3 regions of the Arthrobacter sp. 05L44 genome follow, and region 3 is predicted to be linked to each of the others. Evidence: riboswitches for the same ligand, from Rfam matches in the RefSeq annotation. Region 3 holds a riboswitch; each other region holds the start of a gene.
The links. A riboswitch is a leader RNA that binds a small molecule or an ion and turns the genes downstream of it on or off. The one in region 3 is predicted to bind S-adenosylmethionine.
Positions count from the first base shown of each region.

Region 1: it holds a riboswitch for S-adenosylmethionine, as region 3 does, so the genes downstream of both, AC1DHY_RS04930 (DUF1737 domain-containing protein) here and AC1DHY_RS10000 (MFS transporter) in region 3, are expected to answer to the same signal.
Region 2: it holds a riboswitch for S-adenosylmethionine, as region 3 does, so the genes downstream of both, metX (homoserine O-acetyltransferase MetX) here and AC1DHY_RS10000 (MFS transporter) in region 3, are expected to answer to the same signal.

Region 1 covers NZ_JBFTNS010000001.1:1,053,121-1,056,302, reverse strand. The annotation lists gene AC1DHY_RS04940 (O-succinylhomoserine sulfhydrylase) at 1-644, opposite strand, end outside; gene AC1DHY_RS04935 (rhodanese-like domain-containing protein) at 641-1,057, opposite strand; gene AC1DHY_RS04930 (DUF1737 domain-containing protein) at 1,054-1,389, opposite strand; SAM riboswitch class IV at 1,404-1,518, opposite strand; gene AC1DHY_RS04925 (ATP-grasp domain-containing protein) at 1,986-2,924, shown strand; partial or broken gene AC1DHY_RS04920 (glycosyltransferase family 2 protein) at 2,911-3,182, shown strand, end outside.
Region 2 covers NZ_JBFTNS010000008.1:23,277-26,458, reverse strand. The annotation lists gene AC1DHY_RS13805 (MFS transporter) at 1-113, opposite strand, end outside; gene metX (homoserine O-acetyltransferase MetX) at 285-1,457, opposite strand; SAM riboswitch class IV at 1,469-1,584, opposite strand; gene AC1DHY_RS13795 (bifunctional o-acetylhomoserine/o-acetylserine sulfhydrylase) at 1,668-2,984, opposite strand; SAM riboswitch class IV at 3,045-3,160, opposite strand.
Region 3 covers NZ_JBFTNS010000003.1:259,359-262,540, reverse strand. The annotation lists gene AC1DHY_RS10000 (MFS transporter) at 1-1,112, opposite strand, end outside; SAM riboswitch class I at 1,199-1,288, opposite strand; gene AC1DHY_RS09995 (CoA-binding protein) at 1,387-1,812, opposite strand; SAM riboswitch class I at 1,955-2,044, shown strand; gene acs (acetate--CoA ligase) at 2,052-3,182, shown strand, end outside.

The DNA of each region.
Region 1 (3,182 bases), on a different contig from region 3:
TCGATGTGTTTGGTGCCGGAGTACACCACAACGTCCGCTCCGAGTTCCCCGCACCGCTGCAACAGCGGGGTGGCGAATACGTTGTCCACCACCACGGTGGCGCCGGCGGCGTGCGCGAGCTCGCTCACCGCGGCGATGTCCACGATTTCCTGCATGGGGTTCGACGGCGATTCGAAGAACACCGCCGTCGTGGGCTCGGCCAGCGCCGCCCGCCACTGCTCCAGGTCAGGGCCGTCCACGAAGACGGTCTCCACACCCCAGCGCGGCAGAATCTCGTTGAGGATCACAAAGCAGGATCCGAACAGCGAACGCGCTGCGACGACGCGGTCGCCGGCCCCCAGCAGGGCGCCGAGCGCGGTGAACACCGCGGACATGCCCGACGCCGTCGCGAAGCAGGCCTCGGTGCCTTCGAGCAGCCGGAGCCGTTCTTGGAAGGTGGCCACGGAGGGGTTGCCGTAGCGGGAGTAGACGAACCGTTCGTCTTCACCGGTAAAGGCGCGCTCTGCCGCGGCGGCAGATTCGTAGACGAACCCGGAGTTCAGGAAGATCGGCTCGGTGGTTTCCTGGAACCCGGTGCGGACCAGCCCGCCACGGACGGCCTGGGTTTCCGCGCTCCAGTCCTGCGCGTCGGGATTAAAGCTCACGGGGTGCTTTCCAGGTTGGTCGGGAGGCCGCGGTTCTTCCAGCCGTTCACGGTCCGCGCCCCGGTCGGGCCGGGTTCGCCCTCGAAGCCCTCCAAGACGTTGTAGGCAGTGAAACCGGCCGCGGCGGCCGCCGTTGCCGCGGCGATGGAGCGGGCGCCGGAACGGCACAGGAAGACCAACTCGGCGGTCCCGGCCGCCGGCGCCTGGCCCTGCAGCTGGTCCAGGAACTGCGGGTTCGGAGCGCCGCCCGCCAGGGTCCACTGCACAAAGAGCGGCTCCCTGCCGGTGCCGGGCGCCGTGACCGGGATGCCGATCCGGGACCACTCTCCTTCGGTGCGGACGTCCACCAGCACGGCGCCCGCCTCCAGCTTGGCCCAGGCGTCCTGCGGGCTCAGGTCTCCGGCGTAGCTCATGCGTGCCCCTCGCCGGCAAAGTCGGCCCCGGACAGGTCGGCGCCGTCGAGGTCATCGACGGCGCTGGCCACGGCGGCGTCGGCGCTTGCGATCGCGGCCGGCAGGACGACGGCCTGCGCCACGATGACGGTGCTGCCGTTGAACGTTGCGGAGGGGCTGCCGTGCAGCACGTACCCCTCGGCTAAGGCGGCGGACACGCGCTCGCAGAAGCTGCGGTCGTCGGGGCCGGTGAAGAGCCGGTAGGCCAGCTTTTCTTCCGCGGCCTGGCCAGAGGCGGCGGGGGACGGTGCGGGCTCAGTGGCGGGCACTGAGGGGACGGATGCGTCGGGCATGACGGATCTCCTTACTTTCACGCTTGCAGCTCGAGTGGTCGATATGCCGAGTATTCACCTGAGGCACCCCGCCGCGAAAGGGAGGGTTGCCGACCGGCAAGTCAGGGCTTGGCGCCGGGTCTCATTACTCCCCAAAAACGTAGCACCAACCGTGGCGCCCGCCGCGGCGGGGCCGTCATGTTGAGTCACGAGGCACGAGTCCCGGCGGACCGCACGCCGCGCCGCCGGGTACTCCCGGAGCTATCCCTAAGTACTACCTGCAAGGCCGGCCCACGGCCCCGGCGCCGAATCGGGTAGTCCCTACTCGGGATATCCGATAGCGGCCTCACCTTTACTGGGAGAGCTAGTCCAGGGGTCCCGGAACGGGAAGTGCGGGGGCGTCAGGGGGCCAGGGCAAGCGCAATCCCACTCCAGAGTCCGGTGCTGGCCGGACGGGGTTGCTGATCCGCCAATTTGCCCGGCGATGCTCTGGAGGGGCCGCCGGAACTTCAACGAAGGAATTGGATTGTCATGGTCTCGATTTACGTTTTCCTGTGGCGTCCGGTGGCCGGCGCCCACGAACCCGGCCGTCTCCTGAGCTCCGGAACGGACAAGCAGTGAAGCCCCGGGTGCTGGTCACCGGCGCCGGCGGCCGCGCAGGCAGGGCCATCGCGGCGCAGTTGAAGGCCCGCGGGATCCCCGTCCTGGGCACCGACATCCGCGAGCTCCCGCCCGGCGCGGGAATCACCGTGGTCCGTGTCCCCGAGGCGCGTGACCCGGAGATGGTCTCGGCCCTCCGCCGGCTGGTGGCCACCGAGGGCGTCAACCTGATCATCCCCACGGTGAGCGAGGAACTCCCGCAGTTGGCGGCGTTCCGGGCCGGCTTCGGTCCGGAGGTCCGCGTTATCGTCGGCAGCCCCGGGCCCGCGGCCATCGCCAACGACAAGCTCTACACCGCCACGCAGCTTAAGGCCGCCGGCGTTCCCGTGCCCCGCTTCGGGGTTCCGCGGGACTTCGCCGGCGCCGCCGCCGCCATGGACGCGCTGGGCGGACCCGTGGTGGTCTGGCCCCGGGTCTCCGGCGGCGGACGCGGGGTCCTGGTGGTTGACGGCAGTGCCCAGGTGGACTGGCACCGGCTGCCGGAGGGCCAGATCGTGCAGGAATATATCCCCGGCACCGAATACGGCCCCATGGTGTTCGGGATGCCGGCGCACAACACTGCCGCACCGTTCGTCGTCGTGGAGGAAAAAGCGGAGCCGGCCCAGGGCTGTGGGGGCGTGAGCGCCCGCCGGGTCGAGGCGGGGAAGGACATTGACGTGGGCAATGTTGCCATGGCTGCGGTCCGCATGTTGGGGCTGACCGGCCCGATGGAGGTCGACGTACGCCGACGCGCGGACGGGACTCCCGTGGTCCTGGACGTGAGCGCCCGGTTCGGCGCCCACAGCGGCCACGCACCGGAGTTGCTTGACGCAGTCCTGGCGTCCTTCAACCTGCCCTCGTTCAACCCGGCGTCATTCCGCCAAAGCACCGGAGCGTACGCGGATGTCCTGGTGTGAAACGGCCCTGGCCGCGGTTCTACCTGCCGCGGACCTGCTCCTGCCGGTTCTAGGCCTGCCCCTCCTGGTGCTCGGGCTGGTGAAGCTACTGGTGCTGCTACTGGCGCTCTGCTTTGAGGTGCTCGCGGTGCAGCGCCACCGCAAGGGCGCGCCGACCTTGTTCGATGAATGGCCCACCGTGTCCGTCATTGTCCCCGCCTTCAACGCGGCAACGGTCATTGAGAATTGCGTCCGGTCCATCCAGCTGACCCGCTACGA
Region 2 (3,182 bases), on a different contig from region 3:
TCATACCACTCCACCACCGTCCCTGCCATTGAGGCGGTGACGACCTTCTTTAGCCCGGACGTCTTGACGTCCGGTTCCTCTGCGCGCCGTGCGGCGGCGTTTTCCGTACTCATGCGAACTCCTTCGGCGTCATCTTCGACACCCTGTGGACCATTAAGTTGACAACGCGTGTGTGAGTTGGGACACACGGCGTCATTCTCCACGAGTATGGTCCCGGAACGCGGCAGGCTCAACAACTAATCGCGCAGAGGGCGTCTGCAAAAATGCACACGCTGAAGGGTGGGCTACGCGAAGAAGTCGCTCCGGAGCCGGTCCCCGAGCTGGCCGATCTCGGTCAGGAAGCCGTCGTGGCCGATCGGGGCCTCGATGACATGCAGCGGCACGTCCCCCGGCAGGGCCTCGGCGAGTTCCCGGGACTGGGCCGGGAAGTACAGCCGGTCCGAGTCCACGGCGGCCACGAAGAAGGCTGCCGTGGCGCGGGAAACGGCCTGCTCCAGGCTTCCCCGGCCGCGGGTGACGTCGTGGCTCATCAGCGCCTCCGTGATGGCGATATAGCTGTTGGCGTCGAAGCGGCGCACCAGCTTGTTGCCCTGGTGGTCCAGGTAGCTCTCAACCTGGTAGCGGCCGCGGCCAGCCAGCGACCCTGCGCCGAGCGGGGCCTCGGCGGCCTGGGCGTTCCGCCCGAAGCGCCCGTCGAGCTCGGCCGCGGAGCGGTAGGTGATGTGCGCGATCCGCCGGGCCAGCGCCAGGCCGGCGTCGGGCTCCGGACCGCCGTAGTAGTCCCCGCCCTTGAAGTTGGGGTCCTGCCGGATGGCCAGGGTCTGGGCCTGAGCGAAAGCGATCTGCTCGGCGGTGCTGCTGGCACCGACGGAAATCACGGCGCACCGACGCACCCGTTCCGGGTAGCTGACCGCCCATTCGAGTGCCCTGGCACCGCCGAGCGAACCGCCCAGCACGGCGTACCAGCTGTCGATCCCGAGAGCGTCGGCGAGCCGGGCCTCGGCCGCTGTGCTGTCCCGGAGGGTGACCAGCGGAAACCGCGAGCCCCAGGGCCGCCCGTCCGGCGCGGCGGTGGAGGGCCCGGTGGAGCCGTAGCAGCCGCCGAGGATGTTGATGGAGACGACGAAGTACTTGTCCGTGTCCACCGGCGCCCCGGGGCCGGCCAGCTGCTCCCACCACCCCGGTTCGGCCCCGGCGCCGCGGGTGACATGGGTGTCGCCGGTGAGGGCGTGCTGGATCAGCACCGCATTGGATGCGTCCGCATTGAGCGTCCCCCACGATTCGTAGGCGAGGGTGACGTCGGGAAGGGTGGCCCCGGATTCAAGGACCAGCGACCCCACCTGCACGAGCTGCACAGTGCCATCCGGGACAGTGCCATCCGGGTCAGCGCCGGCCGGTACAGCGCTGGCGGAGGATTGGTTTTCGGGTACACTCGTGCGGGTGACGGCAATCGTCATGTGAGGACCTAACTTCGCGCTTGCCCGCCGTCAGCTGACCGGCAGGCCAGGTCTTCACCCGGGGCACCCCGCCGCAGAAGGAGGGTTGCCGGCCAGCAAGCCGGGGCTGTCACTGGCACTCATGACCTGCCTTGATTCTACGAAAGCCGGCGGCGCCAGCGCGAAGATTGTGACGGCTGTGTGACAGCCAGACCCCGGCGCCGCCGCCCCTCAGGCGTCCTTCGCGGCCCGGAAACCGGCGTCGAGGTCGGCGAGGATGTCGTCGATGTGCTCGAGGCCCACCGAGAGCCGGACCAGCCCGGGATTGACGCCGGCCACCGCCTGCTGCTCCGGCGAGAGCTGGCTGTGGGTGGTCGACGCCGGGTGGATGACCAGGGAACGCACGTCACCGATGTTCGCCACGTGGGAGTGCAGTTCCAGGGCATCGACGAACCGCTTGCCGGCCTCCGCTCCCCCGGCGAGGTTGAAGGCGACGACGGCGCCGGTTCCCTTCGGCCCGTACTTGCGGCCGCGCTCGAACCAGGGGCTGGACGGCAGCCCGGCGTAGGCGACGGATTCGACGTCGTCCCTGGCCTCCAGCCATTCGGCCACGCGGGTGGCGTTGGCGACATGCCGCTCCACGCGCAGGCTCAGGGTTTCGATGCCCTGGGCGATCAGGAAGGCGTTGAACGGCGAGACGGCGGAGCCGAGATCGCGCAGCAGCTGGACGCGGGCCTTGAGGATATAGGACAGGTTCGCGCCCAGTGCCCCGTCCGCCCCCAGGTCCCGGGCGTAGACGAGGCCGTTGTAAGTGGGATCCGGGGTGTTGAAGCCCGGATAGCGGTCCGGGTCCTTGCCGAAGTCGAAGTTGCCGGAGTCGACGATCACGCCAGCGATCGCCGCACCGTGACCGCCGAGGTACTTGGTGGCCGAGTGGACCACAATGTCGGCACCCCATTCGATCGGACGGATCAGGTACGGCGTGGAAAGCGTGTTGTCCACGATCAGCGGGACGCCGGCCTGGTGGGCCACGTCCGCGATACCCTCGATGTCCAGCACGTCCTGGCGGGGGTTGGAGACCACCTCGCCGAAGAACAGTTTGGTATTCGGCCGCACGGCGTCCCGCCACTGGTCCAGATTGTCGGGGTCCTCGACGAAGGTTACTTCGATGCCGAACTTCTTCAGCGAGTGGGCCAGCAGGTTGTAAGTTCCGCCGTACAGGCTGGGACTGGCCACCACGTGGTCGCCTGCCTCGGCGATGTTGAGGATCGCGAAGGTCTCGGCGGCCTGGCCGGAACTGAGCAGGAGCGCCCCAAGGCCGCCTTCCAGGCTGGCCACCCGCTGTTCGACGGCGTCCTGGGTGGGGTTCCCGATCCGGGTGTAGATGGGCGCGAGTTCGGCGAGCGCGAAGCGGTTGGCGGCGCTTTCGGCGCTGGGGAAGACGAACGACGTCGTCTGGTAGATAGGCAGTGACCGGGCGCCGGTGGCAGCGTCCGGCTCCTGGCCGGCGTGGATCTGGCGGGTTTCAAAGGACCAGGCGTTGGACATCGGAGTGCTCCTTGTTACGGGCGCAGCCCGACTCCGGCCTCGGGGCCGGGACGGCGCTGGCAGCCGCGCTTGCCCGCCGGCGGGCGCCGGTGGGCCAGGTCTTCACCCGGGGCACCCCGCCGCGTTTGGAGGGTTGCCGGCCAGCAAGCCGGGGCTTGATGCTGGCGCTCATGACCTGGATTCAGTCTAGGAAGCGGT
Region 3 (3,182 bases):
GAGACGCCGCTGAACCGGACGCGGGTGCTGAACAGCTCGGAGAAGAACGCCGCCTGCGGGCCGTACATGGCGTCGTGGCCGATGTTGAGGCCGACGACGACGCCGAGGATGATCAGCAGGATGTTGCCGGTGTCCAGGAGCCAGAAGAACGGGATGATCGCCGCAGCACTGGCCACGGCGCCGAAGAGATAGACCGAGCGGCGGCCGAACCGGTCGGACAGGGCGCCCCATAGCGGCACGGTGACAAGGCCCAGCGCGGAGGCGACCAGGACGGCGGTCAGGCCGGTGTTCCGGTCCGTGCCGGGCACCTGGGTCAGGTACGTCAGGATGAACACGGTGTACACGTAGTAGAACGCGTTCTGGGCGATGCGGAGGCCGGTGGTCAGCAGGATCTGGCGGGGGTGGGTTTTGAAGCTCTCCACCACGGGGCGGGCCGCGACGGTCTGGACCGTCTGGACGTGCTTGAACTCCGGGCTGTCCTCGACCGAGAGCCGGATGACCAGGCCCACGGCCACCAGCAGGAGGCTCGCGACGAACGGGACGCGCCAGCCCCACGCCAGGAACTGCTCGTCGCTCAGGGAGTTTTCCAGGACCAGCAGGACGCCGGTGGCCAGGAGCATCCCGGAGGTGGGGCCCAGCTGGGTGGCGCTGGAGGTCAGTCCGCGCTTCTTCGGCGCCGCGTGCTCGACGGTCATAAGGGCCGCGCCGGCCCATTCGGCCCCGTAGCCGATGCCCTGGACCACGCGCAGCAGGAGCAGGAGCGCCGGCGCCACCCAGCCGAGCTGGGCGTAGGTGGGCAGGAGCCCGATGGCCGTGGTCGCGAGCCCGGTCAGGAGCAGGGACGCCACGAGCACGCTCTTCCGGCCGATCCTGTCGCCGTAGTGCCCGCCCAGCACGCCGCCGATCGGCCGCGCGACGAAGCCGACGGCGTAGGTGGCGAAGGCTGCGATGGTGCCCACGAGCGGGGCGGCCGGGGCGAAGAACAGCGGGCCGAAGACGGTCGCTGCGGCCAGGCCGTACAGGACGAAGTCGTACCCCTCGATGGTGGTGCCGATGAAGCTGGCAACGGCCACCTTCCCGGTCATTTTCTGCGGGCGGGTTTCAGTACTCATATGCGGTCTCCTGGCGTATGCCGGGAAAGCGCTGCTTCCGGGATTCAAGCCGCGTGGGCCGCAAATCCGAGCGGAAGACGGCGCCTTCTCCATCGGTCCTGGCGGTAGCACCGTCCTCAATGAGGGGGTTGCTGCGGCGTCACAGAGCCAGATCTCTCAGCCGCTCGGGATGGTTACGAGTCCATCTCACACGGCAGGCGGCGAATACGGAAAAAGTCGGTCACATTTTGTAACCGACTCCCGTTGCGCCGTGCGGCAGGTGCTGGGTGCGCCGCTAGAGGCCTATCCGCCACCCCAGCCGGGCGGGGCACTCGTTGACCACGACGTCCAGTCCGGCGGCCGTGGCGCGTGAAACCGCGGCGTCATCGAAGACGCCCAGCTGCAGCCAGACGGCCTTGGCGCCGATGGCGATGGCCTCATCAATGACGGCGCCCACCTTCCCGGAGTTGACGAAGCAGTCCACGACGTCGATCGGGTGTTTCGCGGCGGGGATCTCCGCCAGGGACCGGTACCCAGTTTCCCCGTGGACGTCGTCGCCCGGGAGGTTGACGGGGATGATGTCCATGCCCATACGGTCGCGGACGTACAAGGAGACCTCAAAGGCCGACCGCCATTCATTGGTGGTCAGGCCCACCACCGCCCACGTGCCCTTGGTTCGCATAAGGCGCTCAATGACTGCCGGATCGTTAACGTGGACCATGCATTAACCCTACTCCTGCGCCCGGCGCGCACGATTGTCGAATAAATGACTGATTTTGATACCACATCAGGAGCGCCAGTGAATATTACAGCAACGTGTGGCTGGATTTTGCAGAATCGTGCATCTCGGTTCTAGTAGGTAGTGACCATCCCGAGCGGCTGAGGGACCTGGACCTATGAAGCCGCAGCAACCCCCGCCACGGCGAGGGTGCTACTGCCAGGACCGATGGAGTGCTGCACATGACCCCTGAAACCACGTCCACCCTGCCCGCTCCCGTCCGGGTCCCGGGCGCGGGCGCGGCGGCCACGCCCGAGCCGGATTCTGTGGCGTTCTGGGAAACCCAGGCGCTCCGTCTCGACTGGGCTCAGCCGGCCGCCGGCGAAACCAAACCCTGGCACACCGCCTACCGCCGGGTCCCGGCCGATCCCGCGGCCGGCCACGGCCCGGAGATCAGCTGGTTCGACGGCGGCAAGCTCAACGTCGCCTACAACTGCGTCGACCGCCATGTAGCGGCGGGACGCGGGGACAAGGTGGCCCTGTTCTTTGAGGGCGAGCCCGGCGACCGCCGCACTGTCACGTACGCCGAGTTGCAGCGCGAGGTGGCCAAGGCTGCCAATGCCCTGCTGGACCTCGGCATCGCCAAGGGCGACCGGGTGGTCATCTACCTGCCCGTGATCCCCGAGACCGTGATCATCACCCTGGCAGTGGCCCGCATCGGTGCCATCCATTCCCTGGTCTTCGGCGGGTTCTCCGCGGAGGCCCTGAGGTTCCGGGTGGAGGACACCGGCGCCAAGCTGCTGGTCACCACCGACGGCCAGTTCCGGCGGGGAGCTGCCGTCCCGGTTAAGGCCAACGCGGACGCCGCCGTCGCCGGCACGAACGCGATCGAACACGTCCTGGTGGTCAACCGGACCACCCCGGCCGGTGAGCTGGACACGGTCCCGATGACCGCGGGCCGCGACGTCTGGTGGCACGACGCCGTCGGCGCCGCGTCGGATGCCCACACCGCCGAGGCCTTCGACGCCGAGACGCCGCTGTTCATCATGTACACCTCGGGGACCACCGGGAAGCCGAAGGGCCTGGTCCACACCTCCGGGGGCTACCTCACCCAGGCGTCCTGGAGTTTCGAGCACCTCTTCAGCAACCCGGACCCTGCCCTCCGCGACCGGGATGTCCACTGGTGCACGGCGGACCTGGCCTGGGTTACGGCGCATACCTACGAGCTCTACGGCCCGCTCTCCAACGGCGCCACGCAGGTGATCTTCGAGGGCACCCCCAACACCCCGCACCCGGGCCGGCACTTTGAAATCATCGAACGCTACGGGGTGACGCAGTACTACACCGCGCCCACCCTGGTCCGGTCCCTGATG